Regions from separate parts of the Chryseobacterium sp. MEBOG07 genome, predicted to be linked through region 2. Evidence: riboswitches for the same ligand, from Rfam matches in the RefSeq annotation. Region 2 holds a riboswitch; the other holds the start of a gene.
The links. Region 2 has a riboswitch for thiamine pyrophosphate ahead of pnuC (nicotinamide riboside transporter PnuC). Riboswitches for the same ligand answer to the same signal wherever they lie in the genome.

Region 1 (3,425 bases), 2.4 Mb from region 2:
GAAGAATTAGGCTGTTTCTCTGTCGTATTAGAAAAAATACCTGCAGAATTAGCGAAAAAGGTTACAGAAAGCATTTCTATTCCTACCATTGGAATAGGGGCCGGAGCAGATTGTGACGGACAGGTTTTGGTATATCATGATATGGTAGGAATGAACAAAGGTTTCAGTCCGAAATTCTTAAGAAGATACCTTGATCTTTACACAGAAATTACAGGAGCGGTTGCTCAATATGTAAAAGATGTGAAAAGTGTAGAGTTTCCAAACGAAAACGAAAGCTATTAATCCATGCAAAATCAACAACAATCTATCCAGGGAATATTATCCATCGCAGCACTTATTTGTCTTGCGATCGGGTGGTTCAATTTATTTTCTCCGGAAATCAATCATTTACTTTCAAGAAAAGTTTTCTATGTCTTGATAGGTGCCAGCTTCTTTATTCAGGCTCCATTGCTTACCAACAAAAACTTTGTTTATGCGATGTATGCAGCAGCAGCTATTTGTGTAATTGGAGCTTTTATACCGGAAGATTCAAAGCTTTCAGCGGTTAAAACAGTAGGGCTTCTGGCGGGGATTATTCTATCATTATCTAATAGAAGAAGGTAGGCTGAAAAAGTATGAAGGAGCAGATTATATATGAAGACAATCATCTTCTGGTGATCAATAAAAAAGTCGGTCAGCTCGTACAGGGCGATAAAACCGGCGATGAATCACTATTAGAATCCATCAAGAATTTTATAAAAATAAGAGATGCTAAGCCGGGAAATGTTTTTCTCGGCTTGGTTCATCGTATAGACCGTCCTACATCAGGCTTGGTGATCTATGCAAAAACTTCCAAAGCGCTTTCCCGTCTTACTCAGATGGTGAAAAACCGTGAAGTGAAAAAAACGTATTGGGCTGTTGTGGGAAAAGAGATAATTCCACAGAGTCAGAGACTGGTTCATTACCTAAAGAAAAACGAGAAGAATAATAAAGCGATCGTCTTTACTAAGTTTACAGAAGGAGCGAAGGAAGCGATTCTAACTTATCATATTATCAAAACATTGGATAATTATCTGCTTCTTGAGATTGACCTTGAAACGGGGAGACATCATCAGATCCGTGCTCAGTTGTCTAAAACGGGAATTCCTATCAAAGGTGATTTAAAATATGGTGCCCCACGTTCTAATCCTGATGGAGGAATTAATCTTCATGCCAGAAAACTGGAGTTTATTCATCCGGTAACCAAAGAAAACATTGAAATCATAGCTCCCGTTCCGCAGAATGATGCGATTTGGAGAGCTTGTGAAGAATAGTGAAGAATGTAAATAAAAAATAAAAAGCCCGTCTCTGGAATTGAGACGGGCTTTTTATTTAAAATCATTTCAGATTTTGCCCATTCTAAAAAAATGTCTAACTTCGTCCCATACTTTAGGGGTGTCTGTTATCAACAGACTGAGACTTTACCCTTTGAACCTGATCTGGATTATACCAGCGTAGGGAAAAGTAGGTGACTTTTGCTGTACATTCTATTGTACAATAATGGCCATTCCTAAAGTATATTTAAAATATTAGGAATGGAACTTATAATCAACCACACCCGAAAAACATTTGATATACTTCCTGAAACTCTGGAAGCATTATTGGCTATTGAACTACCCGGAAAGAAAAAGGGTATTGCTGTAGCCCTCAACAATCGCATTATTCCGCTGTCGGTCTGGGCGGAAACCATCCTCAACAATAACGATTCAATTTTAATCATTACCGCTACTCAAGGCGGTTAATTCTCATACTTAATACCTATACTTATGGCTCACTCCATTACATGTTCGCCATTTCCGAACTCAAAGAAAATCTATGTTGAAGGAACAATACACCCTATCAATGTAGCAATGCGTGAAATACAGCTTAGCCCAACCAAACTGACGAACGGTGGCTTTGAACATAATGCTCCGGTAACCATTTACGACACTTCAGGTCCTTATACCGATGAAAATGCAGTCATTGATATCCAGAAAGGACTTCCAAGAATCAGAGAACAATGGATTCTGGACAGAAATGATGTGAATATCCTGGATGGAATTACCTCTGAATATGGAAAAGCACGTTTAGCAGATCCACGTCTCGACGAACTGAGGTTTTCTTATGATCATAAACCTAAAGTGGCACAGGAAGGAAAAGAATTGACCCAGCTTTACTATGCGAAGCAGGGAATCATCACTCCGGAAATGGAATATATAGCGATCAGGGAAAATCAAAGAATAGAACAGCTTGAATCTGTATCAAAAGAAATGGCTTTCCAGCATCCGGGACACAGCTTTGGAGCCAATACTCCGAAAGGAAAAATCACTCCGGAGTTTGTAAGAGACGAAATTGCAGCAGGAAGAGCAATTATCCCTAATAACATTAACCACCCGGAAAGTGAACCCATGATCATTGGAAGAAATTTCCTGGTGAAAATCAATGCCAATATCGGAAACAGTGCGGTTTCATCCAGTATTGATGAAGAAGTAGAAAAGGCAGTATGGGCTTGCCGATGGGGAGCTGATACCATTATGGATCTTTCAACAGGGAAAAATATTCACGAAACAAGAGAATGGATCATCAGAAACAGTCCGGTTCCGATTGGTACGGTACCTATTTATCAGGCCCTGGAAAAAGTAAAAGGAGTCCCGGAAGATCTGACATGGGAAATTTTTAGAGATACCCTGATTGAACAAGCAGAACAAGGAGTTTCCTACTTCACCATCCATGCAGGAGTTTTGTTGAGATACATTCATTTAACAGCGAAAAGAGTAACCGGAATTGTTTCCAGAGGAGGTTCCATTATGGCGAAATGGTGTCTGTTTCATCATAAAGAAAGCTTCCTGTATACTCATTTTGAGGAGATTTGTGAGATCATGAAGAAGTACGATGTTGCTTTCTCTCTTGGAGACGGCCTTCGCCCGGGATCTATTGCAGATGCCAATGATGCAGCTCAGTTTGCAGAACTGGAAACTTTAGGTGAACTGACAAAAATAGCATGGAAGCACAATGTACAGGTGATGATTGAAGGACCTGGCCACGTTCCGATGCACATGATCAAAGAAAACATGGAAAAGCAACTGGAAGAATGTCATGAAGCTCCGTTCTATACCTTAGGGCCTTTAACGACAGATATTGCTCCGGGTTATGATCACATTACTTCCGGAATCGGGGCGGCAATGATCGGTTGGTTCGGATGTGCGATGCTTTGTTATGTAACACCAAAGGAGCATTTAGGACTTCCAAATAGAGACGATGTAAAAGTGGGGGTTATTACGTATAAACTGGCAGCTCATGCGGCAGACCTTGCAAAAGGACATCCGGGTGCGCAATACAGGGATAATGCATTAAGCAAAGCAAGATTTGAATTCAGATGGGAAGATCAGTTCAACCTTTCATTAGATCCCGAAACAGCAAGAGCTTAT
Region 2 (3,425 bases):
AAAACAATGATGCAAAAGTATCCAAAAGCTATGTCAATCATATTAACGTTATATTAAGTTTAAATTCCTAACCATATTGAGCTGAAAGCAGTTGACATTGTAATCACTCCTAAAGATTTATTTCAAAAAGATACATTTAAATCATCGATTGAAGGTCTGAAATTGGAATGCATCGCCGCCGTAAAATAATCACAGAACACCTGATACACTGCAGAATCTGTATCTGTTGCCCGGATTCCCAGCTGTGTGTATATCTTAAGTATCTGATGGGATAATTGCTGAACCAGCTCTACCCCATAGCTATGAATTTCGTTTTGTTGATCTGCCGGAATTGCATTGTTATCACTGAGCGAATTTTCAACATTTCTGGAAATATTTAATACTTTTTCCAAATGCTTTTCAATGGACTCTGCAAAACTTTTGAAATTGATCTGAGGACGAATAAATTCTGCTTCTTCAATAAAATGAGAAGCGATTCCCAGATAATTGACCAAAAGTGTCAAATCCGCAAAAACCCGAAACGGAATGCTGTCCAGAATATCATTCGTGAAAAAAGTATCATAAACAAAACTGTAATCCTCGCTTACCAGAACATTTTTAATGGTAAAAGAATAGGTCCCGCTGGCTTTCATTCCCATAGATTTCCAATTGGGGATGATTACAGCCTGTTCTTTCGGAACGATGAACGAGCGAATAATCTCGTTACCGTCATCATCCGTTATTGACTTCCCATTTTCTGTAATGCTGGCATTGAGTGTAAAATGGGTCAGATGGGGTGCGCCTGTTGCAAAATTCCATAATCCATTAATAAGGTACGTGTTATCACTTTGTTTTTCCGCAGTTCCGCCTACCATTCCACTTCCCCCAAAACACGTTTTAGAGTGGGTGAACAGTAATTGAGCCACTTCAGGATTGATATTTCTGGAAAAATAATTGGCCCCGGCACAAAGTGTCAGCATCCAGCCAAAGCTTCCATCGGTTTCAGCCCAGTCAAATAATGCTTTAAGTCCTTCTTCAAAACGATACCCTAAGCCACCATATTTTTTCGGCACCCAGATCTTAAGCCATCCTTCTTCGTGAATATGCTGTATCACCTTGTCAGAAATTCTAGAGGCGCCATGAAGTTCCTTTCTGATGTCTTTAGTACTGAGCATGAGCTTTAGATTTAATAATTTTCTGCCATTCCAGATATCCGGAAATGGCTACTAAAAACAAAAATGATGTCAAAACAGCGTAGAGATATAATTCTTTATGAATCATTAAGGGGATGGAAATAATATTACTAACGTTCAGTATCACCCAGTTTTCAATTTTTCGTCTTGCCATCAGCCACATTCCTGCCCATGCGAAAGCACTTACCAAAGAATCCCAAATGGGAACATCTGAGTCGGTGAAATGAGTGAGAAAGAACCAGAATAAACTAAAGGTTCCCAGGACAATTCCTCCGGTAATCCATTTTTCAGCAGTTGAGGTAAAAGAGATTTCCATTTCGGATTTTTGCTTCCCGAATTTCCAATACAGCCATCCATAGATGCTCATGACCAAATAATAAAGGTTTAATGTAAATTCAGCATACAATTTTGATGTAAGCATCACATACAATGTAAGCAGAATACCGGCAATTCCGAAAAGATAGTTGTTTACGTTGTTTTTGCGAGCCAGTAAAACCTGGATTATCGAAAATAAGACCCCAAACCATTCCGGTAAGGTAATTTGTTTTAAAATGTCCTGCATCATATTAATCTTTAGAAATCAAATGATGAGATGATAAATAAGCAATCCCTACGCTGGTATTATCCAGATCAGGTGTGGAAGTACATTCCTGGGTATCATCTCAGCCACTGTTACCTGCGGCACCCCATTGTTGGGGCAAAGGTGCAGCTTTTTTCCGGAAAAAGAAAGCAACACGGGAAAATAATAATCTCCATTGATTATTAATAATTTTTATATTTGTCAAACAATACACTCTAAAAACTGTAACCCATGAACTTCTTCAAAAAGATTTTTTCAAAGAATAAAAACACAGCCAATCAACCGTCTGAAAATCCCAGAATTGATGGAATATATACAGATGAATATTTTAACAACAGATATACTGAAGATCAGATTTTATCAGATGATGTTCTGGTTGACGGCTCTTTCAAAATGTTAAATAGTTTTTTCATCGATAATAAAATAATACCGGCAATAGAAAATCCTATCTACCATCCCAGCAATATAGATAAAGCCGTTACTGAAGAGCCTGGGTTTTACCAGTATTGTAAATCATTTGATCAGGATGACAAACAGATTGGACTGATGCTAACAGTAGCATTTTCCTACTATATGGTCAATGAATTAGGATTTAAACTATACAGGGACAAAAACCCGGAATATCCTTTAAGATTCATGACTTTGAAATATAACAATAATGGAGGTGTTATTTCTTTATATCCATTCGAATATTCATTGAAGGTTCTAAATGGAGAAGCATCATTCAATGATCTTTTGGAAAAAATTAATAAGAATCTGGAAAATATTCCCACTGCAGAGGACTTTATCGCTCATTTTAAAAGTAATCTATCTCAAGAATAAAGTTTGTATTTGTTAAACTAGATGTTTTTATTTTACACGGTATAAAATTTGTATTTTAAAGTGTAATGACAACAGTTATGGATGAAACTAAAACTAAAATATTAAATCCAATAACAGATAAATATCTGATTGATGAGTATTTCAATTTAACCGTAAGGCAAGAATTAAATATTGATATTGATCTTAGCTTTGAGTATATGATTGCACAAAACATCATTTCAAAAAAAACAATTCTGGTCAAAACATTTTCAGATTTTATCATGGGAAACCCGGAACTTTATAATTTATTACACTCTTTGATTTATAAGGTGAATACCTATTCTTTAACAAAAGCCCAGATCATCAGTGCATTGGAAATTCTCAGAAAAAGCCAATAAGATCATTCTATTTTACATAAAAAATCTCTCAAAATTTTGAGAGATTTTCATTTTCCAGTCATCGGCTAAAGACCAAAATATCTGGTATTTATACCTGTTCTTTTATATGTTTTGCCACCTTTTCCTCAAGATCATCAAGATTAAAAGGTTTTGATACATAATCATCTGCCTGAGCTTCTGATGCCAAAGCAACAATATCATTATTTGCGGTAACATAGATTACCGGAATATGCTTAAATTCTTCAGTGCTTTTGAGAAGTTTTGTCGCTTCCACTCCTCCGATTCTTGGAATCCAGTTATCCATAAGAATAACATCAGGCTTATATTCTGCTACTCTCTCAAGAATATCATGTGATGTTTCTGAGATTTTGACCTCATAGCCATTTTCTTCAAATATGATGGTAATCACTTCTAAAATAGCCGTATCATCATCAAAAATTAAAATTTTCTTTTTACTCATATTATTTAGATTAT

Region 1: linked by a shared signal. The riboswitch ahead of thiS (sulfur carrier protein ThiS) and the one ahead of pnuC (nicotinamide riboside transporter PnuC) in region 2 are both predicted to bind thiamine pyrophosphate.

The regions. Positions count from the first base shown of each region.
Region 1 covers NZ_CP084579.1:611,095-614,519, forward strand. The annotation lists gene panB (3-methyl-2-oxobutanoate hydroxymethyltransferase) at 1-282, shown strand, start outside; gene LF886_RS02850 (hypothetical protein) at 286-603, shown strand; gene LF886_RS02855 (RluA family pseudouridine synthase) at 615-1,292, shown strand; TPP riboswitch at 1,400-1,496, shown strand; gene thiS (sulfur carrier protein ThiS) at 1,554-1,760, shown strand; gene thiC (phosphomethylpyrimidine synthase ThiC) at 1,785-3,425, shown strand, end outside.
Region 2 covers NZ_CP084579.1:3,015,801-3,019,225, forward strand. The annotation lists gene LF886_RS13955 (hypothetical protein) at 123-1,154, opposite strand; gene pnuC (nicotinamide riboside transporter PnuC) at 1,141-1,737, opposite strand; TPP riboswitch at 1,763-1,871, opposite strand; gene LF886_RS13965 (hypothetical protein) at 1,984-2,574, shown strand; gene LF886_RS13970 (hypothetical protein) at 2,652-2,951, shown strand; gene LF886_RS13975 (response regulator) at 3,040-3,411, opposite strand.